DNA from 2 places in the Streptomyces monticola genome. Region 2 is predicted to be linked to the other one. Evidence: riboswitches for the same ligand, from Rfam matches in the RefSeq annotation. Region 2 holds a riboswitch; the other holds the start of a gene.

Region 1 (15,097 bases), on a different contig from region 2:
GCCGACGCCGTACGAAGTGGCGCTGCTGCGGGTCGCCCAGTCCGCGCTCGCCAACACGGCACGGCACGCGGCCGCCCAGCGCACCTCGGTCACCCTGAGCTTCATGGACACCTCGGTCGCCCTGGACGTGGTGGACGACGGCAAGGGCTTCACGCCGGGCACGGTGGCCACCCACGGCAGCGGGGACGGCGACGGCGGCTTCGGCCTTCCCGCGATGCGCGCCCGCGCCCAGTCCCTGGGCGGCACCCTGAGCGTGGAGTCCGCACCGGGGCAGGGCACGGCGGTCGCGATCACGCTGCCCCTGCCGGTGTCGGTGCCGGACGCTGCGGGGCGGCCCGAGGCCGAGGAGGTGCGGGCATGACCGTTCCCGCCGGCCCCTCCGGCTCTTCTGGCCCCTCTGGCCCCTCTGGTCCCGAAGCGCCCATCCGGCTGCTGCTCGCCGATGACCACCCGGTGGTGCGGGCGGGGCTGCGGGCCGTGCTCGACACCGAGGCCGACTTCCGTGTCGTCGCCGAGGCGGCGAGCGCCGAGCTGGCCGTGGAACTCGCGGCCACCGAGGATCTCGATGTCGTCCTGATGGACCTGCAGTTCGGGCCCGGCCGGATGCACGGCGCGGAGGCGACCGCGGCCATCGCCGCCCGCGAGGGCGCCCCGCGCGTCCTGGTGCTCACCACCTACGACACGGACGCGGACATCCTCGCCGCGGTGGAGGCGGGCGCCGCGGGCTATCTCCTGAAGGACGCACCGCCGGAGGAGCTCGCGGCGGCCGTACGCACCGCCGCCGCGGGCCAGTCGGCGCTCGCCCCCGCCATCGCGCACCGTCTGATGGACCGGATGCGGGCGCCCGGCGAGGCCCTCAGCCGCCGTGAGCTGGAAGTGCTCCGCCTGGTCGCGGACGGCCTGTCCAACCAGCAGATCAGCAAGCAGCTGTTCCTGAGCCAGGCCACCGTGAAGTCCCACCTGGTGCATGTCTTCGCCAAGCTGGAGGTCGACTCGCGCACCGCGGCGGTGGCGGCGGCCCGCACCCGAGGCATGCTCAGACGCTGACCCGCCGGCCGGACACCGCCCGCGGGGCCGGACACGGCCCCACGATCCCGGGGCCCGCGAGCCGGACACGGCCTCACGCCTCCGGGCACGTGAACCGGACACGGCCTCACGCCCCCGGGCACGCGAACCGGACACGGCCTCACGCCCCCGGGCACGCGAACCGGACACGGCCTCACGCCCCCGGGCACGCGAACCGGACACGGCCTCACGCCTCCGGGCACGCGAACCGGACACGGCCTCACGCCTCCGGGCACGCGAACCGGACACGGCCTCACGCCTCCGGGCAGGCGACACACCCCGCCGCGATGGCCAGACCCAGACACCTCCGATCCCCGGGGCACACGCCCCCCCGGGGCACGCCTCCGGCGTCGCCCCGGTGGCCCGGTGGCCCGACACCGTCCCCTGCCCCGCCCCCGGGTCCCCTCACACGCCGGTCCGGTCCCCCGGCAGGAAGTCCGCCGCCGTGACCCGGCGGAGTGATCTGCGCGTACGTCGGGTGAGCTCGGCCAAGGACGGCGGGGGCACCGTCAACACCGGGCAGTGGGCGCGCCGTTGGAGCTTGCGGACCACACGTCCGCCGCGCACGACCCGTACTCCCCGGCCGCCACGCACGCCCCGGCGGACGCCCGCGCCGACGACCAGGAGGTCGTCCGGGCCGTCCGCCGTGCCGGCGAGCACCTCCCAGGGGCGGCCGCGCAACGCCCGGCGGTCGACGTCGACGCCGTGCGGCGCCCCGCCGAAGGCCTCGTCGAAGGCGCGCTCCAGGCGGTTCAGGGCCGCGCTCACGCACTGGTCGGCCCATTCACGGTCGGGGCAGCGGACATAGAGCACCTCCCCCTCCGGCGGCTCCCAGGCGATCACCGCGAGCAGCCGACGGCCGCTGCGCCGCGCCTCGTCGGCGGCGGTCCGCAGGGCGGCCAGGCTCGCGAGGGATCCGTTCACTCCTACGACGACCCGCCCCCGGCGCTCCCCTCCGTATGCCTGCTCCTGCCCGTACGCCTGCTCCCGTCCGCCGGTCTGCCCCCGCTCGTGTCGCCTGCCGCTCCTCATGAGCGCTGCCTCCCCTTTCCCTGCCGTTCTTCCCCGTGCCGTTCATCCTGGTGCCGCGGGTGCCGTCTCGTACCGCCCCCGAGCGCTTCGCGCACCCGGGCCATGAAGCGTGTGGCAGATGCGGGCCGTTCCTCCGCACGCCGCTGCAACTCCCGCTCGAAGCGGTCCGTCAACTCCCCGACGTATACGTACTGCTGCATCACATGCCTCCTCCACGGGTCCCGTCCCGTCACGCCTCCAGGCCACATCGGCCCGGCAACTCCGAGTCTGTACAGTGATTGGCCTGGAGTGCAGGGCCAATCAAGGGGAGTTGGCATGGCAGACATGCATCGGGTCCATTCCGTGGACAGCACGCTCGGCAGCCATCGCCTAGCCGGCCTTCTGACCGCCGCCTGCGGGCCGCGCCCCGGCTACCGCGCCCTCGCGCAGGGAGTGCGGACCCTGCTCATGGACGGCCGGATCGCCCTGCACACACGCCTGCCCGCCGAGCGGGAGCTGGCCGCGGCGCTCGGTGTCAGCCGGGCCACGGTGACCTCGGCGTACGACCTGCTGCGCGAGGAGAGCTATGCGCGCAGCAGGCGCGGCGCCGGTACCTGGACGGTGCTCCCCGAGGGGCAGCAGCCGTCCAATGTGGCCGCCTACATCGACGAGGACGATGTGATCGACCTGGCGCTCGCCGCGCCGTTCGCGCCGCAGGCCGAGCTCGGCCGGGCGCTGGCCGCGGTGGGCGGCACGGTGGAGCGGCACGCGGCGACCGCGGGCTACCACCCTTACGGGATCCCGCAGTTGAGGGCGGCGGTGGCGGACCGGTTCACCCGGCGCGGCCTGCCCACACTGCCCGACCAGATCCTCATCACCTCGGGCGCGCAGCAGGCGGTTTCGCTCGTCCTGGATCTGCTGGGGCGGCCCGGCGACCGGGTCCTGGTGGAGAACCCGTCGTACGCCAATGTCCTCGACGCCATCCGCCGCGGCGGTCTGCGCACGCTGCCGGTGCCGGTGACCGAGGACGGCTGGGAGTGCGAGGTCGCCGAGTCGGCGCTGCGCCAGTCCGCGCCCCGTCTCGCCTATCTGATCCCGGACTTCCACAATCCGACCGGCCGTCTCATGCCCACGGAAGCGCGGCTGCGGCTGATCGAAGCGGCCCGCAGGACCGGGGCCTGGCTGGTCGTGGACGAGACGCTCACCGATATCGCCCTCGATGTGCCGGCGCCCGCGCCCTTCGCGTCGCTCGCGGGGCGCGGTGCGGCCGAACAGCTGCTCACCGTCGGGTCGTTGAGCAAGACGCACTGGGGCGGCCTGCGGATCGGCTGGGTGCGGGCGAGCTCCCAGCTGATCACGGAGCTGGCGACGCACCGGGTGCCGACGGATATCGCGAGTTCCGTCCTCGACCAGCTGGTGGCCGTCGAGCTGATCGCGCGGACGGATGCGGTGCTCGCTGAACGGCTGCCGCTGCTGCGCGCCCAGCGGGAGGCGCTCGTGACCGCGCTCGCCGAACAACTGCCGGAGTGGCGCTGGCAGTTGCCGCCCGGTGGGCTCGGGCTGTGGGTGGACCTCGGCAGCCCGCTCGCGTCATCCCTGGCCACGGCGGCGCTGGAGCACGGCGTCCGGATCGAGGGCGGCGCCCGCTTCGGCGTCGACCCCGGCACGCACGAGCACCGGCTGCGGATCCCCTACACCCTGCCCGCCGACCTGTGCGTACAGGCCGTCCAGCGCCTCGCCACCACGCTGAACGCCGGCCTCCCCGCCACGGCCAGCGCCAGATCCCGCCGCCACTGGGTCGCGTAGCCCCCCCTCCCCGGGAGCCCGCCATCCCCCAGACGACTCCCCGACGCACCGCCCCACGAAGGGCGCCCCCCAGCTCACCGCCCCGCGAAAGGCACCCCCAGCTCACCACCCCGCGAAAGGCACCCCCGACTCACCGCCAACGAAAGACGCACCGCCCCACGAAAGGCGACTCCCAGCTCACCGCCCTACGGAGGACGGCTCCTCAACTCACCGCCCCACGAAAGGCGACTCCCAGCTCACCGCCCCGCCGAAGGGCGACTCCCCAGCACGCCACCCCGCGGCAGACCCTCAGCTCACCACCCCGCAACAGCCCCCAGCTCACCGCCCCGCGGCAGGCGGCTCCCCGTACTCCTCGACCGCGTGCCGTACCTCCGCCAGGGCGTCCGCGAGGGCGCTCACCGAGCCGACCGCGCCGGCGATCAGGAGCAGCGACCGCCGCAGGCGCGGTACTTCGGGCTCGCCGCGGCCGGTCATCTCGGTGAGCGCGGCCAGCTCGTCCTCGGCGATGCCCCGGTCGGGGAACTCGCCCGGGTGCGCGGCCAGTTCACGGCGCAGCCTGGACACAGCGGCCCGCAGCCGCTCCGCCCTCGGTTCCGCATTGCCGTCCGTCACTGATCGCCTCTGTCGCACACTTCGCAACACGGTTCATCCCCCTCGCACGCCGTTGTGCGTCGTCCTCGTCACGTCTGCCTTACGCGTGCCTCACGTCTGCCCTACGTGTGCACTACGCGCGCCTTGCGCCTGCCCCGCTCGCTTCATGGCTCTCGTCACCGGCCCCGTGCTGCGATGGTCGGCCGCCGGGACGCGGGACAGTAAACGCCACGCCTTGTACCGCACGCCACTCCCCGGACGTGATTCGGGACGGCCGGCCCGCACCGCGCGGCTCTGCCCGGCCGTGCCAGGGCATGGCCGTTCGTAGGCTTGCCGCATGAGCGACGACGAGAAGCCGCTGTTTGCCGGGCTTCTGCTCGCGGCGGGCGGCGGGCGGCGGCTCGGGGGGCGGCCCAAGGCTCTGCTCTGCCATCGGGGGCGGCCTCTGGTGGAACACGCGGTGCGGGTGCTGCGTGAGGGAGGTTGCGGCGAGGTGCACGTGGTACTCGGTGCGGCGTCCGCACTCGTACGGGAGAGGGCCGCGCTCGACGGGTGCGTACTGGTGGACAACCCCGACTGGGAGGAGGGCATGGGATCCTCACTGCGAGCCGGGCTCGCCTCCCTCACCGGAGCGGCCGGAGCGGCACGAACGGCCGGAGCGGCAGGAACGGCCCCGCGGGCCGTGCTCGTGTCGCTCGTCGACCAGCCGGGCATCGGCGCGGCCGCGATGCGGCGCGTGGCGGGCGCGGGCGTCTCGGCCGTGTCCCTGACGGCGGCCGCGTACGACGGAAAGCGCGGGCATCCCGTCCTCTTAGGGGCGGACCGCTGGGCGGACGTCGCGGCGAGCGCGGCCGGCGACCGCGGGGCGCGGGCCTATCTGAGAGCCCACGAGGCGGAGATCACACTCGTGGAGTGCGGGGATGTCGCGGAGGCGTACGACATCGACGTCGAGGCCGACCTGGCGCGCCTCGAGTGAGGTCATGGGGCCGCACGGGCAGGACTCCGGCAACGCCCCGGCTCGACTCGAACGGCCATGTGCGGCACCTTGAGTGACGGAGGTGGCACTCAGCGACATGGTCTGTCGACTCAGAGAATCTCGACATCAACAAACCATTGAAGTTCCACCATGAGAAAACTATTCTCCACTGGTCAGAAGTACCTCGTACCCCTGGCGGCCCCTGGGACCGGTCTCCGGCCCATGCGGCACTCAGTGCCGAGTAAAGGCTCCGCCCGCTGAAGGAAGTGACAGCTCATGTCCGCACCAGCGCCGTCCCCGCTGGCCATCGTCGACGCCGAGCCCCTGCCTCGGCAGGAAGAGGTCCTCACCGACGCGGCCCTCGCCTTCGTGGCGGAGCTGCACCGGCTGTTCACGCCCCGGCGTGACGAGCTCCTCACCCGCCGCGCCGAGCGCCGCGCCGAGATCGCCCGCACCTCAACTCTCGACTTCCTCCCGGAGACCGCTCGGATCCGCGAGGACGACTCCTGGCGTGTGGCCCCCGCGCCCGCGGCCCTGAACGACCGCCGCGTGGAGATCACCGGTCCCACCGACCGGAAGATGACCATCAACGCCCTCAACTCGGGCGCCAAGGTCTGGCTCGCCGACTTCGAGGACGCCTCCGCCCCCACCTGGGAGAACGTCGTCCTCGGTCAGCTCAACCTGATGGACGCCTACGAGCGGAACATCGACTTCACGGACCCGAAGTCCGGCAAGTCGTACGCCCTCAAGGACGCCGGCGAGCTGGCCACCGTCGTGATGCGCCCGCGCGGCTGGCACCTGGAGGAGCGTCACCTGAAGTTCGACGGCCGTCCGGTTCCCGGCGCCCTGGTCGACTTCGGCCTGTACTTCTTCCACAACGCCAAGCGGCTGATCGAGCTCGGCAAGGGCCCGTACTTCTATCTGCCGAAGACCGAGTCGCACCTCGAGGCCCGCCTCTGGAACGACATCTTCGTCTTCGCCCAGGACTACGTCGGCATCCCGCAGGGCACCGTGCGCGCCACCGTCCTGATCGAGACGATCACGGCCGCGTACGAGATGGAGGAGATCCTCTACGAGCTGCGCGACCACGCCTCGGGCCTGAACGCGGGCCGCTGGGACTACCTCTTCTCCATCGTCAAGAACTTCCGTGACGGCGGCGCCAAGTTCGTGCTGCCGGACCGCAACGCGGTGACGATGACCGCCCCGTTCATGCGCGCCTACACCGAGCTGCTCGTGCGCACCTGCCACAAGCGCGGCGCACACGCCATCGGCGGCATGGCGGCCTTCATCCCGTCCCGGCGCGACGCCGAGGTCAACAAGGTCGCCTTCGAGAAGGTCAAGAACGACAAGGACCGCGAGGCCGGCGACGGCTTCGACGGCTCCTGGGTCGCGCACCCCGACCTCGTCCCGATCGCCATGGAGTCCTTCGACAAGGTTCTCGGCGAGAAGCCGAACCAGAAGGACCGGCTCCGCGAGGACGTCGACGTCAAGGCCGCCGATCTGATCGCCATCGACTCGCTGGAGGCCAAGCCCACCTACGACGGACTGCGCAACGCCGTCCAGGTCGGCACCCGTTACATCGAGGCCTGGCTGCGCGGCCTCGGCGCCGTCGCGATCTTCAACCTCATGGAGGACGCGGCCACCGCCGAGATCTCGCGCTCCCAGATCTGGCAGTGGATCAACGCCGGTGTCGTCTTCGAGAACGGCGAGACGGCCACCGCGGACCTGGTCCGCAAGGTCGCCGCCGAGGAGCTCGCCAAGATCCGCGAGGAGATCGGCGAGGAGGCCTTCCAGGCCGGCAACTGGCAGCAGGCGCACGACCTTCTGCTCCAGGTCTCGCTCGACGCGGACTACGCGGACTTCCTGACGCTGCCCGCGTACGAGCAGCTGGTGGGCTGACCGCCGCCTGAGCAGTGCTGTGCCCCGTGGTGCCCTTGCGGCGCCACGGGGCACAGCCATGTCCGGCTTTCGTCTTGTGCGGGCCCCTCGCCCCTTGCACACTCACGGGGCTCCTCCCCCACCGGCGCACCACCGCACGAGGAGGCCCCACCATGCTCCGGACGCGTACGGCCACACTGACCGCCCTCGTCGCCCTCGCCCTCGGCGCCGCCCCCACCTGGGCCACCGGGGCCGCCGGGGCCGAACAGACCGCACCCGCCGGCTATGTCGTGCTGCTCGACAACTCCCCGCAGGCCACCGCTCGTTCGGCGGTCGAGACCGCGGGTGCGCATATCCGGCGCACGTACGACACCGTCCTCGACGGATACGCCGTGACCGCCACCGCGCGGCAGGCCCGGCAGCTGGCCGCGCAGCCGGGGGTGCGGGCCGTCGTTCCGGACACCCCGGTGCGGGCGAGCGCCGAACAGCGGGACCCCACCTGGAATCTGGACCGGATCGACCAGGAGAAGCCGCCCCTGGACGGCGTCTACCGCTACCCGGACTCGGCGGGCACGGGTGTCACCGCGTATGTCCTGGACACCGGGGTGCGCATCGGCCATCGCGAGTTCGGCGGGCGCGCCGCCCACGGCCGTGACCTGGTCGACGGCGACGACGTCGCACAGGACGGCAACGGGCACGGCACCCATGTCGCGTCGGTCATCGCGGGCGCCAGGTACGGCGTCGCCAAGAAGGCCCGCGTGGTGGCGGTCCGGGTGCTCGGCGACAGCGGCGGCGGCTCCACGTCGACCGTCATCGCGGGCATCGAGTGGGTCACCGAACACGCCGCAAAGGGCCCCGCCGTGGCCAACCTCAGCCTGGGCGGAGCGGCCAACGAGGCCCTGGACGAGGCGGTACGCAATTCCATTGCCGCAGGCGTGAGTTACTCCACGGCCGCGGGCAGCTCCAACACGGATGCGGGCAAGTTCTCGCCCGCCCGTGTCGCCGAGGCGCTCACCACCAGCGCGACGGACCAGAGCGACGCACGGTCGGGTTCGGCCAACTACGGACCGGCACTGGACCTGTTCGCACCGGGCCGCGGGATCACCGCCGCCTGGAACGGCTCCGACACCGCCACCGCCACGCTCTCCGGTACGTCGATGGCCGCCGCCCACACCACCGGCGCCGCCGCCCTGCGCCTGGGCGAGTCACCGGCCGACACCCCGGCGCGGCTCGCCGCGGCACTCACGGCGGCGGCGAGCGCCGGGGTGGTGAAGCAGCCGGGCACCGGCTCGCCCAACCTGCTGCTACGAGTGGGACGTTGACCGGACGGCCCGCCGGCTCCTACTTCTTCAGCGCCTCCAGGCACAGCGCGACGTCGGACGGGCCGCGCGTGTACGTGATGGTGAACTTGGACTGGCCCGCCGCGCACTCCAGGGTGCTGGCGCTGATGCCCTCCTTCGCCACCTTGAACTCGGCCTTGGGGTCGGAGCAGTCGACGACCCGGACGTCCGGCTCGTCGGTGGTACCGGTCTGTTCCACGCACTCGCCGGTCTCGGCGCCATGGGCCGAAGTGTCCTTCTCGGCGGCCCGCTTGGCGTCCTCCACGGCGTTGCTGTCGGAGCCGGGCCCGCCGGTGACGAGGTAGTACACGCCGACGGCTATGGCCGCGATGACGAAGGTCACGACCTGCAGGACGTTCTTGTTGATCCCCCGCCGCCGCGGGGGCCGCGGCTGCGGCTGGCCCTGGAACGGCTGCTGCTGGCCCTGGAACGGCTGCTGTTGCTGCGGCGGGTACGGGGCCTGGCCCTGCTGGGGGTAGCCGTACTGCGGCTGTTGGGGCTGCTGCGGCTGGCCCTGCTGCTGGTATCCGTACGGAGACTGCTGCGGCTGGCCCTGCTGACCGTAGGGGTTGTTGTAGCCGCCCTGGGGCGGAGGAGGCGTGGACATCGTGGGCGTTTCCCCGTCAGTTGTGGTGTCGTCGGCCGGCCGATGGCAGCGGCTCATCTGCTGGCGCACCCAGGTAAGTTAGCCCCTCCTGTCACTTCTGCAACGGGCAGGGCACCCGGCGGCGCTCGCCGGGTATCAACTCCCCATGACAAAGCCCCCACTGCTGCTCATAGACGTCGACGGCCCCCTCAATCCGTACGCGGCCCGCCCGTTGCGCCCCCGCGGCTACACCACCCACCGCTTCCACCCCGCCAACTGGTCGGCCCGCCAGCGCCCCGGCTCTCGCAGGCTCCGCCGCGGGCTGCGGGTGTGGCTGCACCCGGGACACGGTGCGCGACTCACCGCGCTCCCCCTCGAACTGGCCTGGGCCACCACCTGGATGCACGAGGCCAACGAGCTGATCGCCCCCGTGATCGGCCTCCGCCGCGACCTGCCGGTGATCGAGTGGCCAGAGCTGTTCGCCCGGGACCCCGACGGCCTGTACTGGAAGACCCGCCACGTACTCGAGTGGGCCGACGGCCGCCCCTTCGCCTGGGTCGACGACATGATCACCGACCTCGATCTGCGCCACGCCGCCCAGCACTACGACGCCCGCTCCCTGCTCCTGCGTATCGACCCGCGCAAGGGACTGCGGCAGCGGGACTTCGACCGTCTCGTGGGGTGGGCGCGGGACCTCTGAGACTCCGGCGCGCCGTTGTCAGTGGCGCCGGGCACGATGGAGGAGACGCGACGGCGGGCGGGCGAAGCGGGCGCACAGAGCAGCGATGAGCGGCAGGGAAGACGCGCGGACGAGCGGCACAGGAAGGGGTGCGCGCGATGAGTGGGCGGCTGACTGCGGGGCAGCGGCGGATCATCGGCGCCGCGGACGACGTGACCGGGCGGGTCACCGGATCCGAGGCACAGCTCGCGGGTCTGGTGCGGCTCGGGCTCGCGTTCCGGCACGCGCGGCCGCCGCGTGCGCACTTCCTGACACCGGCAGGACACCGGGTGCGCGCCGAACTCCGCACCGCCGCGCCGCCACCGGCCGCGCCCGCCACCGACACCGGCGCCGGTGTCTTCGCCGCCCGCACCGGCACCGAGACGGACGGACCCGCCTCCGGTCCCGTGCGCCGGCGCGAGGTGCACAGCGCCTGGCAGGGCCTCGTCGAGCTGCGCCGTATGACCAACCCTGACGGGGCGACGGACCGCCCCTGTGCCTGGGAGCGCGGCCACTTGGTGCAGGCCGCGGCCCTCGCCCTGGAGGCCGCCGACTGCCACCCCGCGTCCCCCGGCAACCCGGGGTACCAGGTCTTCGCGACCCCACAGCCCGAGGCGGTGGGGGTACGCGTCGTATCGCGCACCGGTGCGCACCCCGCTGCCGGTTCCGACACCCACGGCACGGACCTCAAGACCTGCGCCGCAGCCCTGGAGCAGGCCGGCTGGCAGGTCGGTGAGTACGGGGAGCGCGGCGGCGGACGCTCCCTGCTGGCCTCACCGAGACGGGTGTGAAGCATGTGACACCGGCGCCCGCATGCACGCGCGCGCCCTGGGCAGCCGAGGGGGCAGCAGAAGAAGGCACGTGGCGAACGGGGGCGGCGAACAGATGCCGGCAGAGCAGAACACGGACCAGAAATCGGAGCAGGGAACGGAGCAGGGAACGGGACAGCAGTCAGCGCGGAAGTTAGGGAAGGAATCAGGGCAGAGCACTGAGGCCGGGGCGGCGCCCGCGACGGCACAGGGCGCGCGCAATCCCTACTTCGACAACGCCAAGTACCTGACCATCGTGCTCGTGGCCTGCGGGCACGCCTGGGAGCCGCTCACCTACGGCAGCCGTGCCACCACCGCGCTCTATCTCCTCGTCTACGCCTTCCACATGCCGGCCTTCGCCCTCATCTCCGGCTATTTCTCCCGGAGTTTCGACCTCGGCCCGGGCCGGGTGCGACGGCTCATCTCCAGCGTGGCCGTGCCGTATGTCGTCTTCGAGGTCGCGTACACCCTCTTCTACCGCTGGGCGCAGGACGATCCGGGCTATCCGATCAGCCTGCTCGACCCGTGGTACGTGATGTGGTTTCTGCTCGCCCTGTTCATCTGGCGGCTCACCACCCCGCTGTGGCTCCTGATCCGGTGGCCGGTGGCCGTCGCCCTGGCCGTGGCCGTGGTCGCCTCCGCCTCACCGGCACTCGGCGGCGACCTGGCACTGCAGCGCGTCCTCGGCTTCCTGCCCTGCTTCGTCCTCGGGCTGGTCCTGAAACCCGAGCACTTCGAGCGTCTGCGCACCCGCGCGGTGCGCCTCGCCGCGCTGCCCGTGGCCGCCGTCGCGCTCGTGGCCGCGTACTGGGCGGCGCCGTGGTTCGACGCGGGCTGGCTGTACCACCGCGGCGACGTCACCGGGCGCGGCGTACCCGCGTGGGCCGGTCTGCTCACCACCCCCGCCCTGTTCGTGCTCGCGATGCTGCTCACCGCCTGCTTCCTGGCCTGGGTGCCGGGCGGCCGCCACTGGTTCACGGCCCTGGGCACGGGCACTCTGTACGGCTATCTGCTGCACGGTTTCCTGATCAAGTCCGCCCGTTTCTGGGACTGGTACGACCACCCGTGGCTGCACACCCCGCTCGGCGCGGTCGCCGTGACGGTCACCGCGGTCTCCGTGATCGCCCTGCTCTGCACGCTCCCGGTGCGGAAGATCTTCCGTCCGCTGGTCGAGCCGCGGGTGCAGTGGGCCTTCCGGAATTCCGCCCCCGCGAAGGAGGTTGGGCATGATGACCCGGCCCCGGGTCGTACGCCCGCTTCGAAAGGCAGACCGTGACCAAGCCCTACACCGTGCCCGTGACCGTCCGTGGCTATGAGACGGACACTCAGGGCCATCTCAACCAGAGCGTGTATCTGCAGTACGCCGAGCACGCCCGCTGGTCCCTGCTGCATGCCGCCGGTGTCACCCAGAGCGTGCTCGTCGGCAAGGGTGTCGGCCCGGTCGCCCTGGAGACCACGATCCGCTTCCGGCGCGAGCTGCTCGCCGGGGACGAGGTCACGGTGGACTGCGCGTTCCTGTGGGGCGAGGGCAAGACGTTCCGGATCGAGCAGACGGTCCGCAAGGCGGACGGAACGGTCTCGGCGGAGATAGCCGCGGTCGGCGGGCTGCTCGACCTGAAGCAGCGCAAGCTGGTGGCCGACCCGAGAGAGTATTTCCGGGCGCTGGCCTCGAACCCCGAGCTCTTCGGCCTGTAGCCGTCCGGTTCCGGGGGCCACCAGGCCTCCGGACGCTCCCCGGCGGCCGTCGTCTACCCTGGACTCGGGCCGTGACTGGCGCTGAGGTGGAGCACCACCGGGGAGCGGCCCGACGGTCCGCCGTCCGCACCGCCGCGCGCCTGGGCGATCACCATCCGCAGCAGCCGAAGCTGCAGCCGATGTGCCGATGTGCCGATCACCCCGGGAGCAGCCCATGACGCAGCCCATGACCGACTCAGCCCTTTCCGCCCGGCTGATGGACGGCACCGCCGTCGCCCGCCGGATAGCGGAGCGCACCGCGGCCCGCGCCGCCGCCCTCACCGAGCGCACCGGCGCCACCCCCTGTCTGGCGACCGTCCTGGTCGGCGAGGACCCGGCGTCGGTGACGTACGTACGAATGAAGCGGAACCGGTGCGAGAAGGCCGGGATCCGTTCCCGTCATGTGCCGCTGCCCGCCGCGACGACCACCGAGGAACTGATCGCGACCCTCACCGCGCTGTCGGCCGACCCCGAGGTGCACGGCATCCTGCTGCAGCACCCGGCGGGGCCGCACATCGACGAGCGGGCCGCGTTCGAGGCGATCGCGCCGGAGAAGGATGTCGACGGCGTGACGATGCGGTCGTTCGCGGCGATGGGCTTCGCGCTGCCCGGCTTCGCGTCCTGCACGCCGGGCGGCATCATGCGCCTGCTCGACGCCTACGACGTGGACCCCACCGGCAAGCGCGCGGTGGTCGTCGGCCGCAGCGCGATCCTCGGCAAGCCGGTCGGCATGATGCTGCTCGCGCGGGACGCGACGGTCACGTACTGCCACTCGCGCACGCAGGACCTGTCGTCGCTCGTCCGCGAGGCGGACATCCTGGTCGCGGCGGTGGGGCGGCCCGAGTTCATCAAGGGCGCGGACATCAAGCCGGGCGCCGTGGTGGTCGACGCCGGCTACAACCCGGGCAATGTGGGCGACGTGGAGTTCACGGCGGCCGCCGAACGCGCGAGCCTGATCACACCGGTGCCCGGCGGCGTCGGTCCGATGACCATCGCGGTCCTCCTGGAGCAGACCCTGGACGCGGCGGAGCGGCAGCTGGGCGTGACCGCGGGAGCGTAAGGCTTCGACCGGGACCGGGACCGGGACCGGGCACGGGACCGGGGCCAGGACCAGAACCGGGATCGGGACCGGAGGCGTAAGGCTTCGACCAAGGCCGTGCTTCCGGCAGCCCGGCGAGCCGGTCCCCCGGCCCCGGACGGCAGCCGGACGTGGCCTCGGGCGGCCGGGACTTCCGGTGTACGGTCGGTCCCGGCCGTGGCTCCCCCCAGGGGATGCCCGGCCGGGAACCGGCCGCACCAGGGGAGATGAGTCACGATGAGCCCGCGCCGGGCCACGCAGTCCGCGGAGCCGACCTTCACCGAGCGCGCCCGCCGCGAGCAGCTCGTCGCGTGCACGATCGAGCTGATCGCCACCCGCGGCTATCCGGCCACCTCGCTCGCGGCGATCGCCGAGCGGGCCGGCCTCTCCAAGGCCGCCGTGCTCTACCACTTCTCCTCCAAGGACAATCTGACCCGGGCCGCGTTCGAGCACGTCATCAGCCGGTTCACCGCGTATGTGCGGGAGCGGGTGGAGGCGGCACCCGATCCTCGGGCGGCGGTGATCGCGTATGTGCGCGCCATGGTGGGCTATCAGCAGGCCAACCGGAACCACGTCCGCGTCATCACCGAAGTGCTGCTCGACGACGCGGACGGCACCCGCCTGAAGACGCCCGGCCGGCATGACACCGGCGGCCGTGTGGACGGGCTCGCCGAGCTTCTCGCGGCGGGCCAACGCGCGGGCCTGCTCCGGGAGTTCGAGCCCCGCACGGTCGCCCTGGCCGTGGGCGGCGCGATCGACGGCGTGATCGCGCACTGGCTCGCGCACCCCGGCCTCGATCTGGACGCGGCGGTGGAGGAACTGGTGGAGTTCACGCTGCGCGCGATCGACCGCTGAGGCGGCAGGCGCCCTCTATGCGCACCCCCATACGCGCCCGGGCCGGCCCCACGCGCGCGTGCCCGTGCCTACCCCTGCACCCGCCGCCGCGCGAACTCCGGTGCGTGTTCCGGTCGTACGCCCATGCCGCCCGCGTACGCCGCGAGCCCCTGCAGGAGCGGGGAGCGGCGCACCAGGCGCAGGGGGAACGGCAGCCGGTGGCCGTCGAGGGTGCCCTCCAGGGCGGGACGGAGCAGCATCTCGTGCTCGGCGAGCTGTGACTTCTGTGTCACGGCGGTGGGCAGGGTGCGCCGCTTCTGTACCCGCGCGAGTACGTCCTCACCGGCGCGGCCGCGGCTCAGCAGCGGCTGCGCGAGCAGCCGGGCCGCGGCGACGGCGTCCTGCACGGCGAGGTTCACTCCGACTCCGCCGACCGGCGACATGGTGTGCGCGGCGTCGCCGATGCACAGCAGCCCGTCGGCGTACCAGCGCGGCAGCCGCCCCATCGTGACGTCGAGCAGCTTCACGTCGTCCCAGGACCCGACGGCGGCGGTGACCTCCTCGCCCCAGCCGAAGAGTTGGCCGAGCCGCTCGCGCAGCCAGCGCACGTCGTTGCGGCGCAGCGCGGCGTCCGTGCCCTTCTTGATCAGGTAGGAGGTCTGGTAGTAGTC
Region 2 (15,097 bases):
CAGCACCAACACCGGCACGGGCACCAACACCGGCACCGGCACCGGCACCGAGGAACAGGACAGCTCACCGACGACGGCCATGGACACGACCACCACCGCGGGCGATGACTTCCCCGCCTGGTGGTGGGCGATAGGCGGTCTCGGCGGCGGAGTCGCCCTGACCCTCGGCCTCGCCCCGGCCTTCCGCCAACTCCCGCACATACCCGCGAGGTTGCGCTCCCGGGCGGAGACAAAGGAGCCGGGCCCGCGTCAGGAACTGATCGACTCCTGACACGGGGCCACGGCCATCGGTATCGGTTACCGGTTACCGGTTACCGGGTATCGGGGACGCTCAGGTGAGGTCGATGCCCGGGTAGAGCGGGAAGCCGCTGAGCAGGTCGTTCGCCCGCTGAGCGACCTCGTCCGCGGTCTTGTCGTCCAGGACGTGCTGGGCCTTGGAAGGAGTGCCCTTGCTGGTCGTGCCCGGCTTGGTGGAGGTGAGCACCGTGTCGATGAGACCGGCGATCTCGTCCATCTCCCGCGTCCCGAGACCACGGGTGGTCAGGGCGGGGGTGCCGATGCGAATGCCGGAGGTGTACCAAGCGCCGTTCGGGTCGGCCGGGATGGCGTTGCGGTTGGTGACGACACCCGAGGCAAGGAGCGCGGCCTCGGCCTGACGGCCGGTGAGGCCATAGGAGGAGGCGACATCGATCAGATTGAGGTGGTTGTCGCTGCCGCCGGTGACCAGCGTGGCGCCACGGCGCATCAACCCCTCCGCCAGGGCACGGGAGTTGTCGACGACCTGGTGCGCGTACTCACGGAAGGAGGGACGGCCGGCCTCGGCGAGCGCCACCGCCTTGGCCGCCATGACATGGGGAAGGGGGCCGCCGAGCACCATCGGGCAGCCACGGTCGACCTGGTCCTTGAGGGAGTCGTCACACAGGACCATGCCGCCGCGAGGTCCGCGCAGCGACTTATGGGTGGTGGTGGTCACGATCTGGGCGTGCGGCACCGGGTCGAAGTCGCCGGTCAGCACCTTGCCCGCGACCAGACCCGCGAAGTGCGCCATATCGACCATCAAGGTCGCGCCCACCTCATCGGCGATCTCCCGCATCAGCCGGAAGTTCACCAGCCGCGGATAGGCGGAGTAACCGGCCACGATCACCAGAGGCTTGAACTCACGGGCGGTGGCGCGCAGGGCGTCATAGTCGAGCAGGCCGGTGGCCGGGTCGGTGCCATAGCTGCGCTGGTCGAACATCTTGCCCGAGATATTGGGCCGGAAGCCGTGGGTGAGGTGGCCGCCCGCGTCCAGGGACATACCGAGCATGCGCTGATTGCCCAGGTCGCGCCGGAGCTGGGCCCAGTCGGCCTCGGACAGGTCGTTGACCTGGCGGGCACCGGCCTTCTCCAGGGCGGGGGCCTCCACACGCTGGGCGAGGACGGCCCAGAAGGCGACCAGATTGGCGTCGATACCGGAGTGCGGCTGGGCGTAGGCGTGCCGGGCACCGAAGAGTTCGCGGGCGTGCTCGGCGGCGAGTGCCTCGACCGTGTCGACATTGCGGCAGCCGGCATAGAAGCGGCGGCCGATGGTGCCCTCGGCGTACTTGTCGCTGAACCAGTTGCCCATGGCGAGGAGGGTCGCCGGGGAGGCGTAGTTCTCGCTGGCGATCAGCTTGAGCATCTCGCGCTGGTCGGCGAGCTCCTGGCCGATCGCGTCCGCGACCCGGGGCTCGACCTCACGGATCACATCAAGAGCACTACGAAAGGCGGTGGAAGCGGTGGCGGCAGTGGAAGCGGTGGACGAAGACTCTGGCATGGGGACCTCCGGACGAGTTCACGTGTCGTTCTCGGTACGGCCCAGGCGCACGGCACACAGTTCACGAGCCGCTCCCCGATGGTTGACCCCATCTCAGCGCGCCAGTCACGGCCCGCTGCTCACCTTACCGGCGTGTGTGACGGGCGAGGTTTCTCCGTCCGGCATGCGAGCGACGATAGGCATGGGGGGTGACACCCCGCCGCCCATGCTTCACGACGAACGGAGATCCCGTGTCCCGTACAGAAGAGGCCATCACCTCCGCGGACGCCCACAGCGCGCACAACTACCACCCGCTGCCCGTGGTGGTCGCCACCGCTGAGGGCGCCTGGATGACCGATGTCGAGGGCCGCCGCTATCTCGACATGCTCGCCGGATACTCGGCGCTCAACTTCGGGCACGGCAACCGCCGCCTGATCGACGCCGCGAAAGCCCAGCTGGAGCGGGTGACGCTGACCTCACGGGCCTTCCACCACGACCGCTTCGCCGACTTCTGCACCCAGCTCGCCGAGCTGTGCGGCAAGGAGATGGTGCTGCCGATGAACACCGGGGCGGAGGCGGTGGAGACCGCCGTGAAGACCGCCAGGAAGTGGGGTTACCGCGTCAAGGGCGTCCCCGACGGCCTGGCGAAGATCGTGGTCGCGGCGGACAACTTCCACGGCCGTACCACCACGATCGTGAGCTTCTCGACGGACCAGGAGGCACGGGCCGACTTCGGTCCATACACACCGGGCTTCGAGATCGTTCCGTACGGCGATCTGGAGGCGATGCGGGCCGCGGTCGACGAGCACACCGTGGCGGTGCTCATCGAGCCGATCCAGGGCGAGGCCGGGGTACTCGTGCCGCCGCCGGGCTATCTGGCGGGGGTGCGGGAGCTGACCCGGGAGCGGGGTGTGCTGTTCATCGCGGACGAGATCCAGTCCGGCCTCGGCCGTACCGGAAAGACCTTCGCGTGTGAGCACGAGGGCGTCGTGCCCGATATGTACGTCCTGGGGAAGGCGCTCGGCGGCGGCGTCGTGCCGGTGTCGGCGGTGGTCGCCTCGGCGGATGTGCTCGGGGTCTACCGACCGGGTGAGCACGGTTCGACATTCGGCGGCAACCCCCTGGCCTGTGCGGTCGCGCTCGAGGTCATCGCGATGCTGAAGACCGGTGAATACCAGCAGCGGGCCACGGAGTTGGGTGAGCATCTGCACCATGAGCTCGGCCTCCTCACGGGCGGCGGCAGCGTCCGTGAGGTGCGCGGGCGCGGCCTGTGGGCGGGCGTCGACATCGACCCGTCGTTCGGCTCGGGACGGGAGATCTCCGAGAAGCTGATGGACCGGGGCGTCCTCGTGAAGGACACCCACGGCTCGACCATCCGTATCGCCCCGCCCCTGGTGATCAGCAAGGAGGATCTGGACTGGGGCCTCGACCAGCTCCGGGAAGTCCTCGGGGCGTAGCCGCTCCCCCAGACCCAGGGGTCAGAGGATCACATGCGGGAGGAAGCGGGCGTATTCATCGGTGATGAGGCCCGCCGACTCCCGGATGCCCAGGCCCGCCGCCTCGTCCTCCACCACCCAGGCGCCAAGGACGACACGGTTGCCGTCGAAGTCGGGCAGCGGGGCGAGCTCCTGATAGCAGCAGGGCTCGTCGTCGCGGACGACCGGCTCCGCGCCCGGCTCGTGCACCGTGACGCCGGCGCCCTCGCGGCCGAGCAGGGGCTTGGCGACATAGCCGGTGGTCGCGGCCAGTTCGCGGGGGCCGTCGAGGTAGGCGGGCAGGAGATTCGGGTGGCCCGGGTGCAGTTCCCAGAGGATGGCCAGGAGCGCCTTGTTGGAAAGGAGCATCTTCCAGGCAGGTTCGATCCAGAGGGTGGAGCCGGTGCCGCCGCCGTTGTCGAGGGTCTCCTGGACATGCGGTCCGAAGCGGTCGCTCGCAAGCCACTCCCACGGATAGAGCTTGAAGCAGCTGCGGATGAAGCGGAGTTTCTCGTCGACGAAGCGGCCGGTGAGGCTGTCCCAGCCGATGTCCTCCATGGCGATGGCCTCGGTGTCGAGACCGGCCTGCTCGGCGGTCTCGCGCAGATAGGCGACCGTCATCAGGTCCTCGCCGAGTTCATCGCCCGTGGAGTGCGCGAAGTACAGCGGACTGCCCAGCGGGAGCAGCGCGGCCTGCTTCTTCCAGGCGTCGACCAGACGCTCGTGCAGTGAGTTCCACTGGTCGGCGCCGGGGAAGCGCTCCTCCATCCAGAACCACTGCGGGCTGGCGGCCTCGACGAGGGAGGTGGGGGTGTCGGCGTTGTACTCGAGCATCTTCGCCGGGCCGGTGCCGTCGTAGCGCAGATCGAACCGGCCGTAGACAGAAGGGAGTTCGGCGCGGCGCCGCCAGGACTCGGCGACCAGAGCGGCCAGCCGCGGATCGGTGATGCCGAGATCGGCGAAGCGGTTGTGCTCGACGATATGCGCGGCCGCGGCCAGGCACATGGCGTGCAGTTCCTCGACGACCTCTTCGAGCGCCTCGACCTCGGGAAGGGAGAAGACATAGTGGGCGGACTCGTCCCAGTAGGGGCGCAGGGAGTCGTCCGGGTAGCGGGTGAGGGGGTAGATGAGGCCCTGTTCCTCGACGGTTGCCTGCCAGCCGTCGCGGGGCTCGATGGTGCGGCGTTCCATGACAGTCGGACCGCCGCTCAGCCGCCGCTGGAGGACGAGCAGCCGAAGCCGCCCCGGTCCACGGACGACTTGTTGAAGCTGCCGCCTTCGACCCGGCCGCCCTTGGAGCTGCCCCCGTAGTAGTACGAGCCGCTGCCGCCGCTCCTGCACTCACGGCTGGGCAGGTTCTTCTGTGTCAGCGGGTCCACGCAGCGCTTGTCGGGCTCGGAGCCACAGGCGCTGAGGGCCGCGGCGAGCACACCCATGCCGCCGAGGATCACGGTGCTGGAGCGCAGCCGCCGTGCTGTGCGCCCCGACGCTTGCGCCGACGCCGGGCTGGCGGCGGCGGGTCCGGCTGTCGCTGTGGGCTCGGCTGTCGCCGCGGGCTCGGTCGCGCTGGCTGATTCGGCTGCCGTCGTCGTCATGTTCCGGCCACTCCCCCGTATGTACGTCCGTGTTGTGTCTCTGTGCATCTGTCGATCGGCTGTCGTCGGCGATCGGCGTTCAGCGTAGAGAAGGACACCCGCGAAGGCGCAAGCGGATCCCGCGTACTGACGTGACCTACAGTCAGTTCGTGGTCATTGGGATGATTTGCGCGCTCGGTTCCGCGGTCTGCTTCGGTACGGCCTCCGTCCTGCAGGCGGCGGCCACCCGCGCCATCGCGCCCGGCACCGGGTCCGGAGTCGACCCCGGGCTGCTTCTTCGCGCCCTGCGGCAGTGGCGATATCTGGTCGGTCTGGCGCTCGACGGTTGCGGATTCCTGCTGCAGATCGTCGCGTTGAGGTCGATTCCGATCTACGCCGTGGGGGCGGCGCTCGCCGCCAGCCTCGCCGTGACCGCGGTGGTCGCCGCGCGTCTGCTGCACGTACGGCTGAGCCGGGTCGAGTGGAGCGCGGTCGGGGTGGTCGTCGCCGGGCTCGCGATGCTCGGACTCGCCTCCGGCGCCGAGGGCGACAGGGCCGGGTCGACGGCGCTCAAGTACGCCATGCTCGGCACCGCCGTGGCCGTGCTCCTGGCCGGCGCGGTCGGCGGCCGGCTGCCGGACAAGCCGCGGGCGCTGCTGCTCGGGCTCGGGGCGGGCTGTGGTTTCGGTGTGGTCGAGGTCGCCGTCCGGCTCATCGACGACATCGCACCGAAGGCGCTGTTCACCAACCCGGCGGCGTACGCCCTGCTGCTCGGCGGCGGCGCCGCTTTCCTGCTGCTCACCTCGGCACTGCAGCGCGGTTCGGTGACGACGGCGACCGCGGGCCTGGTGCTCGGCGAGACCATCGGCCCGGCCCTGGTCGGTGTCGCCTGGCTCGGCGACCGTACGCGCGAGGGCCTGGAGTGGCTGGCGATCGTGGGGTTCGCGGTGGCGGTCGCGGGGGCGTTGGCGCTCGCGCGGTTCGGGGAGGCGCCGGTCACCGAGGACCTGGAGCACGCGACCACCCCCTAGCCGAGGGACTCAGCAGCTGAGGGCCCGGCAGCCGAGGGCCCCGGCGGCTAAGGGCTCAGCGCCCCGCACAGTGCGTCGAGCGCCCCCGCCCAGGCGTGGTCCGGCGGTGTCCCGTACCCCACCACCAGGGCGTCGGACCTGCGGGTGACCGCGTCCGGGTGGCGGAAGCCGCTGAGTCCCGCCACGGACAGGCCGTGCCAGGCGGCGGCGCGGATCGCGGACTGCTCGGTGCCGTCGGGGAGTTCGACCACGGCGTGCAGCCCGGCGGCGATCCCGCTGACCGTCACCCCGGGCGCGCGCTCGGCCAGGGCGGCCACCAGCTGGTCGCGGCGGCGCCGGTAGCGGAGCCGGGCGGCGCGCACATGGCGGTCGTACGCCCCCGAGTTGAGGAACTCGGCGAGCGTCAGCTGGTCCGTCACCCCGCACGCCCAGTCCGACTCCCCCTTGGCCTCGGCCACTTGGGCCGCGAGCCAGGAGGGCAGCACCATCCAGCCGAGCCGGAGCCCCGGTGCGAGGGACTTGCTGGCGGTGCCCAGGTAGACGACGCGGTCGGGGTCGAGGCCCTGCAGGGCGCCGACGGTCTGGCGGTCGTAGCGGAACTCGCCGTCGTAGTCGTCCTCGATGATCAGGCCGTCGCCCGCCCGCGCCCAGGCGACGGCCGCCGCCCGCCGTCCGGGGGACAGCGGCACGCCGGTGGGGAACTGATGGGCGGGCGTGAGCAGCACGGCGCCCACCCGTTTCGCCGCCAGCTCCCCGGTGTCGGCGCCGAGTTCGTCGACCGGCAGGGCCGAAAGGCGCAGGCCCGCCTCGGTGAGACGGGGCCACTGCACATGCAGCCCGTACGACTCCACGGCGATCTCCCGTACGCGCCGGGCGCGCAGCACCTTCGCGAGCAGCATGAGCCCGTGCACGACGCCGGAGCAGATGACGATGCGGTCCGGTTCCGCGTAGACGCCGCGGGCCCGTGCCAGATAGCCGGCGAGCGCGGTGCGCAGTTCGACGCGGCCCTGCGGGTCGCCGTATCCGAAGGCCTCGTTGGGCGCGTCGGCCAGGGCGCGGCGGGCGGCCTTGAGCCACTCGGCGCGCGGGAAGGAGCCGAGGTCGGGGCTGCCGGGTCTCAGGCTGTACGCGGCCGGTCCGGGCCGGCGGCGGGGTGTGGGGGCGGCCACCGGGCTCGGCACGGCGCGTTCGGCGACCCGGGTCCCCGAGCCCTGCCGGGCGGTGAGCCAGCCCTCGGCGACCAGATCGGCGTAGGCGTCGGCGACGGTGTTGCGGGCGATGCCGAGGTCCACGGCGAGGGTGCGCGAGGAGGGCAGGCGGGTGCCCGGGGTGAGGCGGCCGCTGCGGACCGCTTCGCGCAGCGCGTCGGTGAGGCCCTTGCGTACGCCCGATGTGCCGCCGACCTCCACATGCAGGTCGACGCCGCTGCCCGTGGGATCGCCGGCCGGCAAAGTGGCCCAAGTTCTCGCCATGCCAATGGACCATACATCTGGGTTACTTCGCTCGTAGGGTCGAGACCATGACGAACAACGACAACACCTCCGGCAACGCCACGGACAGCGCCGCCACCGTCAGCAGGACATACGCGCCCGAGCAGGCCCCGCGCATGGAGTGGGCCAAGCACGCACCCGAGGTCTACAAGGCGATGCTCCAGCTGGAGAAGGCCGCCAAGAAGGGCGTCGACCCGGTCGTCTACGAGCTGGTCAAGATCCGCGCCTCGCAGCTCAACCACTGCGCGTTCTGCCTCGACATGCACACCAAGGACGCGCTCGCGGCCGGCGAGTCCGTCGAGCGGATCGTGCAGCTCAGCGCGTGGGAGGAGTCGCGGCACTTCTACACGGAGCGGGAACTCGCGGCGATCGAGCTGACCGAGGCGGTCACGGTCCTCACGGATGGCTTCGTCCCGGACGCGGTGTACGAGAAGGCCGCCGCGCACTTCGACGAGGCGGAACTCGCCCAGCTGATCGCGTCGATCACCACGATCAACGCCTGGAACCGGTTCGGCGTGACGACCCGTATGACCCCGGGCCACTACAAGCCGACCGGTCACCAGCACTGAGGATCCGCCCATGACCAAGCACTGAGGATCCACCCATGACCACGACCCGCACCACCCGAATCACCCGTACCACCAGGCTCTCCGCCGAGGTGCGCGACGCGATGCGCGCGGTCGGCGCCGCCGCCAGGAAGGGCCTCGGTGACCCGGCGCTCGCCGAACTCGTCATGATCCGCGCCTCGCAGCTCAACCGCTGCGCGTTCTGCCTCGACATGCACCTGGAACTGGCGCGCAAGAACGGCGAGACGGAGGCCCGCCTCGACCAGCTGCCCGCCTGGGAGGAGGCGCCGGACCGCTTCACCGGACGGGAGCGGGCGGCGCTCGCGCTCACCGAGGCGGTCACGGTCCTGACCGGGGGCACCTCCCGGACGGAGTCCGGGGGAGGCTTCGTCCCGGACGCGGTGTACGAGGAGGCGGCGCGGCACTTCACCGAGCCCGAACTCGCCCATCTCATCGGCGTGATCACCACTGTCAACGGCTGGAACCGGATCATGGTCAGCCGCCGTATCGAGCCAGGAGGCCCAGCGTGGACGTGACGACTTTCCGGGCGCTGCACCAGAACCGCGCCCCCGGTGACCCGCTGGTCCTTCCCGGCCCCTGGGACGCGGCCAGCGCCCGGGTGTTCGCGGAGGCCGGCTTCGCGGCCCTCGCGACGCCGAGCGCGGGGGTCTCGGCGTCGCTCGGGTACGCGGACGGCGAGGCTCCCGCGGACGAGATGTTCGCCGCGGTCACGCGTATCGTCCGCGCGGTGACGGAGTTCGGAGTCCCCGTCTCCGCGGACCTGGAGGGCGGCTACGGCCTCTCCCCCAAGGACCTGGTGGCCCGTGTCCAGGACACCGGCGCGGTCGGCGTGAACCTGGAGGACTCCACCGCCGACGGCCTCAAGGACCCGCACCGGCACGCGGACTGGCTGGCGGAGGTGCGGGCGGCGGCGGGCCCCGCGCTGTTCGTGAACGCGCGGGTCGACACGTACGTACGAGGCATGAAGGACCCGGACGAAACGATCGGGCGAGCCCGTCTCTACGTCGAGGCCGGCGCCGACGGCATCTACCCGATCATGGCCCCGCCGGAGCACCTCCCCACCCTGGCCGCAGCCATCCCGTCCCCCCTCAACGCACTCGCCCTCCCCGGCTCCCCGCCACCACGGGAACTGGGCGAACTCGGCGCGACGCGGGTCACGTTCGGGCCGGGACTCCAGCGGCGGGCGATGGCGGCGGTACGGGACATCGCCCGGGACCTCCTGACGTAGCAATCCGGTCCGGATCAGGTAGCGGCTCCGTGTCGATTCCCGTCCGGATCCGGCCCCCTCGGGCACCCGGACGGGAGGCTTCCACATCGCATGTATGGTGCGGATGAGGCTCCAGACGGCCCGTACATCTGCGTGTGATGCATCGGTAGCGGACACAGGGGAGAAACCGATCCATGGGGGATCACTTCAAGACGGACATCGGGCAACTTCAGCAGTTCCTGACAAATCTGGAGAGATGCGTCGACGAGCTGAACGAGGCCCGGTCCGCTCTGGATCACGTCCGCGCCGACCAGATAGGCACCCCCCGGCTCGACGAGGCCTGTGACAAGTTCCAGGACGAGTGGAAGTACGGGTCCGAAAAGACCAAGGAACTGATCGACGAGATCAAAGAGGGCGTGAAGGCCAACAAGAAGGGCTACGAAGAGGTCGAGGAGGCCTTGGAGAAGGCTCTCAAGCAGATCGCGGAGAAAAGCACTTCCGGTGGCGACGGGGGCGGTAAGTAATGGCCGCGAACCCGTACCCCAACATCGGCTTCAACCCCGTACCGGGCATACCCTCCGAGGTCGCGCAGCTGCAGAAGAAGGTGTCCGCGGCCTCGACGGCGCTCGAGAACACCCACCGGCAGCTGACGAAACTCACCGCCGAGAGCAGCTACTGGCAGGGGGACGCGGCGGAGGAGTTCCGCAAGAACCTTGAGGGCGACCTGCCGAAGTACCTCAAGAAGGCCGCCTCGGCGCTGCGCAGCGCCGCGGCCCAACTGCACAACTGGGACGGCCATCTGACGTCCAACCGCGAACTGGCGCAGAAGTACGACGCGGTGGTCGGCGAGAAGAAGGCCGCGGCGGACAAGGCGCGGAGCGAGTACAACCAGGCCGCGGACCACCCGGACCTGCGGCCCGCGCCGGAGTACCCCAGCCAGGCGGAAGCGGACGCCGCCACGGCCCGGATGCGGGCCGCCGAGCGGAGCCTCAACGAGGCGTCCGCGGCCGTGACCAAGGCCAACGCCGAGTACTCGGACATCAACCGCAAGATCAAGGAACTGGAGTCCCAGCACTCGGACGACGCCGAGATCGTCGCCAAGGCGCTGGAGAGCACGGCCGAGAAGGCTCCCGACAAGGGCTTCTGGGAGAGCGTCGGCGACGTCCTCGCCTCGGTCGGCAAATTCCTGGCGGACCACGCGGGCACCATTGGTGCCATCGCCGGACTGCTCGCACTCTTTCCCGTCCTGACCCCGATCATGGCGCCCATCGCGCTTGCTGCGAGCGCCGTGTCCATGGGCAAGAACCTCATGGACGACGAGTTCAGAAAGAACTTGATGTTCCAGGGCAGCGGAATGGAGATCTTCTCCGCCTACGCGTCCCTCGCCGGTGACGCGGTCGGCATGATTCCGGGCGGAAAGGCCTTGGGCCTCGCGGCCAAGGAGGGCTTCGAAGGCGCGGCCGACGGGGCCAACCTCGCCGCGAAGACCTGGGACGGCGTCAAGGGCGGGTTCTCCGGGATCGGCCGCTCGGCCCTCGACGAGGCCAACGACGCCTGGCGGGTCGCCGGTGAGTCCGCCAAGGGTTCCGCGGTGCTGATGGGAGACATCAGCGTCAACGGCCTCAACGTCGCCGCGAACGTCGTCTCCTCGGCGGAGACCTTCGGCGCCGTGGACGATGACGGCACCGAGCACAACACGGCCGAGGGCACCAAGGCCGCCGCGACAGCACACGGCATCGCCGGACTGCTGGGCCTGGTGTGAACGGCCACTGCGAGAGCGAAGGCACCGCATAACCGTGAACGAACTGATCACCGCACCACGGGACGACCGCAAGCCGTCCTTCTGGTACGGGCTGCCCGTCGGATATGTCTCCCTGGACCTGAATCCGCTGCCCGAGCAGCTCATGGAAGTCGTCAGTCAACTCCGTGGGCTGCACGGGCAGGAACGGGACGAGGCGGACCGGGCGCTGCGCCTGTACGCGGGCATCGTCGGCCTGTTGAACGCCAACCGGGTGCAGGAGTGCGCGCTCGGGGTCCATCCCGGCGAATCCGGTGGCTTCACGACGTCGGTGTTCACCGTGTCGACGCTGCCGACATCGGGGAGTCCGAAGCTTGTGGTGGCCGGGCTCGCGGGCAGCGCCGCGGACGGCGCCGACGAAGGCCTGCGCCCCCTTGAGCTGCCCTGCGGGCTCGGTTACCTCGCCGAGCAGCGCTCCCCCGCCCCGCGGTCGACCCGGCGGCCGGAGGTGAACGACTCGGCCCCGAGTCACCTCTGGCAGGGCACCGTCGCAGTGGCGGCCCAGAGCACCCCTGAGCTCATCGTGCTCCAGATGGTCACCCCGGATCTCGACTCCGCCGACGACTACCGGAACATATTGCTCGGCATCGCCCGCACCTTGACCTTCACCGACCCCACGCGAGCCGGGGCTGCCGACGAGGGCCGGAAGCCGGAAGAGCCGACCGGTGCCGCCGCCGCCATGCGGAACGACTTTGGATAGCACCAGTCACACTGGGCGACTGCAGGAGAATTGATGTCGGAGAACACTCAAAGTGCCCACGCGACGGGGGCGTTGGACACGGCCGCGCTGCGCCGGAAGCTGACCAACGGGATGTGGTGGGCCGGTACCCGCAACACCGCGGTCTACGCACTCATGGCGTTCGGAGGACCGGCAGCGGGTTCCGCGGCCAATCGCGCCGGCATGTCCTGGGTGTTCGTCATCGGAGGGCCGTGCATCCTCATCGGCATCTTCGGTCTGATCGGGTCGCTCAAGAGCATCCCCGTCGCGATCGTCCTCACCAAGAGCTGCCGCAGAACGCTCGCGCAGTACTCCTTCGACACGTTCTGCCCGCGGATCACCAAGGTGGCCGGCGCCGAGGCGACCAAGGGCCGGCCGAAGAGCATGACGCTCACGCTGCACACCGCCGACGGCCAGGAGTCGCCGCTGATGCGGATGAATCCGGTGCCCCGGCGCGGCCCGTGGCGCAACCCGTGGCCCGAAGGCATCGAGAACGGCGTGTACATCGCGGGAGATCTGCACTTCGGCGCGGTCGGCTATGTTCCGAGCAGCGGGGCGTTCTTCCTCATGCAGCCCGACGACTGGGAAGCGACCGAGCCGGGCCGCAAGCAGGCCGGCCCCGACCGCGTCGCCCGCGCGGAGCGGGCCGACCTCACGCGCAGGATCATCTAGGCCTCCACGGAGAGCCCGCCACCCGCGCGCAGACGACCGACCGGCGACCGGCACATACGACAGGAATGACGTCGCGTGACGCGAACTCCCCCGGAACCGGATGCAGCCCAAGTCCTCCAGAACAACCGGAGCATGCGCAACCGGCGCATCGCGGCCCGCGTGGTCCTCGGCGCCGCTCTGATCGCCGTGCCCTTCGCACTGCACTCGGCCGGGCTGCCCGTCTCCTTCTTCACGACGGTGTGGATCGTCCCTGGTCTGCTTGTGCTGGTGTTCCTGCTGCTGCGGCTGTCGCACGGACACCGTCTCAAGGTGTGCGAGAGAGTTCTCGGGACCTATCCGCTCTAGTACCGCACCCGCGTGGACATGCGCCGGAGCAGCACGTTCCTGGTCCTCGGCGAGGTGTACGTCGTGAAGCTGTCCTCCCGGGGGCAGCACGGCGCGAGACGTATGCGGGCCTTGAACGCGTCCACAAGGCGCCGCTGGCCCAAGGGCGCCGAGAACGACGGCGCCTGGTTCGCGGGCGACCCCGCCTTCGGGGGCGTCATGGTGGTGCCGGGCACCAACAACATGCTGTTCCTGCAGCCGGCCGGGTGGGAAAAGTACGCCAGGGAGCGCGCCGAGGCCGATCCGCAGCGCCAGGCACGGGCCGAACAGGCCGGTATTTCCAGGCTGTTGGAGAAGGAGCCGAACGTGATGATCGGCCTCGGCAACTAGGGCCGGCCTCACCGACCTCACGTGGCGAGAACAGCGCTCGTAGCGCATACGACGGTGCCGGCCGCCCCCAAGGAAGGGGTGGCCGGCACCGTCGTCATCGCAGGGCGTCAGCCCGGAGAACCGAGGGATCCGAAGGATCCGCAGGACCCGAAGGACCCGAAGGACCCGAAGGACCCGAAGGTCACTTCTTCGGCAGCCACGCCTGCCACACGTCCTTGTTCTCCTTGACCCACTTCTTCGCGGCTTCCTCGCCGGACATCTTGTCCTTGGCGATCCACTTGGCGACGACGTTCTGCTGCTCGGTGGTCCACTTGAAGTTCTTCAGGAACTGGGCGGCGTCACCGCCGTCCTTCGCGAAGTCCTTGTTGAAGTACTTCTGGAGCGGAGTGTTGGCGTAGCCGCACTCCGTCTTCTCCTTGGGCTCGTTGCAGCCTTCCTTGTACTCGGGGAGCTTGACCTCGACCAGGTCGACGTCCGAGTTGAGCCACTGCGGCTCCCACCAGTAGGTGATGAAGGGCTGCTTGTTCTTGTACTTCTGCTGGATCTCCTTGATCTGAGCGGCCTCGTTGCCGGTCTCCTTGACCTTGAAGTCCAGGTTGTGGTTCTTGATCAGGTACTCGTCGTACGTGGTGTACGAGGGGGCCGCGCCCAGGAACTCGCCCTTGTCGCCGGACTCGGAGGACTTGAAGTCCTTGGCCAGCTTGTTCAGGCCCTCCCAGGTCTTCGCCTCGGGGTGCTTGTCGGCGTAGTACTTCGGGATGAACCAGCCGATGTGGCCGGTCACGCCGAGGTCGCCGCCCTTGACGACGCTCTTCTTCTGGTCGATGTAGAGCTTCTGCTTCTCGGGCTGGCCGTCCCAGTCCTCGAGGATCGCGTCGGCCTCGCCGTTGTTGAGGGCGTCCCAGGCGATGGGCTCGTCCATCGTCTTGAGGTTGACCTTCTTGACGTCCAGCTCCTCTTCGAGGATCACCTTGGCGACCTCGGCGTTGGCCTGGGCGCCGACCCACGACGGGACGGTGATGGTGACCTCGTCGGAGCCACCGGACTTGCCGGTCTCGGCGGCACCGCAGCCGCTGAGGGCGACCATGCCGAGGACACCGGCACCGGCGAACAGAGTGCTTGATATGCGCTTACTGGGCTTCACTTGACGTTCCTTACTTGGCAGGAGATGCGGGAGATGTGAGACGGCGTGGGGGGCGCCAGGGAGTTGGCGGAGTCAGGAAGTGAGGACTCCGCGCTTGGCCGGTTCGCGGAGCTTGGCTGTCTCCGCGGCCGGCTGCGAGATCCGGTCGAGCAGGATGCCGAGGCACACGATCGCGACACCGGCGGTCATGCCGAGCCCGAGGTCACCCTTGGCCAGGCCCTTGACGACATCCACGCCGAGCGCGCCGCCGCCGATCATGCCCGCGATGACGACCATGGAAAGGACGAGGACGACACCCTGGTTCACCGCGAGCAGCAGCGCCTTGCGGGCCAGCGGCAGCTGGACCTGGCGCAGTTGCTGGCCCGTGGTGGCGCCGAGGGAGCGGGAGGCCTCCAGGGCCGCCGGGTCGATGGAGCGGATGCCCTGGTTGGTGATGCGGACGACCGCGGGCAGCGCGTAGATCACCGCAGCCGCGATACCGGCGAAGCGGCCGCCGAGGAACAGCGCCACCATCGGGATGAGATAGATGAACTGCGGCAGCGTCTGCATGGTGTCGAGCACCGGGCGGATCATGCGCTCCACCCAGTCGACGCGGGCGGCGAGAATGCCGATCGCGAAGCCCAGGACGAGGGTCACGACGAGGGCTGCGATGACCTGCGACAGCGTGTCCATGGAACGCGTCCACAGACCCATGCCGCCGACCAGGCCGAGGGCGAGCACCGTGGTGAGCGCCGCGCGCCAGCGGCCCGCCAGATAGGCGAGGACTCCGCCCACGAGCAGCAGCGCCCACCACGGGGTGCCCTGCAGCGCGTCGCGCGTCGGGTTGATGACGTAGTTCGCGAATCCCTGGGCCCAGGTGAGGGTGCCGCCGATGACCGGGATGCCGGAGCCGAGCTCGTTCTCGATCCACTCG

What was found. A riboswitch is a leader RNA that binds a small molecule or an ion and turns the genes downstream of it on or off. The one in region 2 is predicted to bind ZMP and ZTP.
Region 1: another riboswitch for ZMP and ZTP. It lies ahead of ACFQVC_RS02525 (bifunctional 5,10-methylenetetrahydrofolate dehydrogenase/5,10-methenyltetrahydrofolate cyclohydrolase); the one in region 2 lies ahead of ACFQVC_RS24450 (glycine hydroxymethyltransferase).

The regions. Positions count from the first base shown of each region.
Region 1 is NZ_JBHTCF010000001.1:619,728-634,824, reverse strand. It holds gene ACFQVC_RS02590 (sensor histidine kinase) at 1-361, shown strand, start outside; gene ACFQVC_RS02585 (response regulator) at 358-1,047, shown strand; gene ACFQVC_RS02580 (universal stress protein) at 1,471-2,097, opposite strand; gene yczR (MocR-like transcription factor YczR) at 2,413-3,882, shown strand; gene ACFQVC_RS02570 (DUF5955 family protein) at 4,201-4,494, opposite strand; gene ACFQVC_RS02565 (nucleotidyltransferase family protein) at 4,811-5,449, shown strand; gene aceB (malate synthase A) at 5,726-7,348, shown strand; gene ACFQVC_RS02555 (S8 family peptidase) at 7,501-8,649, shown strand; gene ACFQVC_RS02550 (LppU/SCO3897 family protein) at 8,669-9,274, opposite strand; gene ACFQVC_RS02545 (HAD domain-containing protein) at 9,420-9,953, shown strand; gene ACFQVC_RS02540 (hypothetical protein) at 10,091-10,762, shown strand; gene ACFQVC_RS02535 (acyltransferase family protein) at 10,857-12,056, shown strand; gene ACFQVC_RS02530 (acyl-CoA thioesterase) at 12,053-12,475, shown strand; ZMP/ZTP riboswitch at 12,537-12,628, shown strand; gene ACFQVC_RS02525 (bifunctional 5,10-methylenetetrahydrofolate dehydrogenase/5,10-methenyltetrahydrofolate cyclohydrolase) at 12,690-13,574, shown strand; gene ACFQVC_RS02520 (TetR/AcrR family transcriptional regulator) at 13,830-14,447, shown strand; gene ACFQVC_RS02515 (FAD-dependent oxidoreductase) at 14,516-15,097, opposite strand, start outside.
Region 2 is NZ_JBHTCF010000011.1:88,921-104,017, forward strand. It holds gene ACFQVC_RS24445 (hypothetical protein) at 1-271, shown strand, start outside; gene ACFQVC_RS24450 (glycine hydroxymethyltransferase) at 332-1,795, opposite strand; ZMP/ZTP riboswitch at 1,828-1,914, opposite strand; gene rocD (ornithine--oxo-acid transaminase) at 2,026-3,231, shown strand; gene ACFQVC_RS24460 (glutathionylspermidine synthase family protein) at 3,253-4,440, opposite strand; gene ACFQVC_RS24465 (hypothetical protein) at 4,458-4,685, opposite strand; gene ACFQVC_RS24470 (DMT family protein) at 5,006-5,854, shown strand; gene pdxR (MocR-like pyridoxine biosynthesis transcription factor PdxR) at 5,902-7,326, opposite strand; gene ACFQVC_RS24480 (carboxymuconolactone decarboxylase family protein) at 7,461-7,913, shown strand; gene ACFQVC_RS24485 (carboxymuconolactone decarboxylase family protein) at 7,949-8,446, shown strand; gene ACFQVC_RS24490 (isocitrate lyase/PEP mutase family protein) at 8,437-9,159, shown strand; gene ACFQVC_RS24495 (hypothetical protein) at 9,333-9,662, shown strand; gene ACFQVC_RS24500 (putative T7SS-secreted protein) at 9,662-10,900, shown strand; gene ACFQVC_RS24505 (hypothetical protein) at 10,935-11,636, shown strand; gene ACFQVC_RS24510 (hypothetical protein) at 11,670-12,326, shown strand; gene ACFQVC_RS24515 (hypothetical protein) at 12,459-12,671, shown strand; gene ACFQVC_RS24520 (hypothetical protein) at 12,690-13,040, shown strand; gene ACFQVC_RS24525 (ABC transporter substrate-binding protein) at 13,222-14,127, opposite strand; gene ACFQVC_RS24530 (ABC transporter permease) at 14,257-15,097, opposite strand, start outside.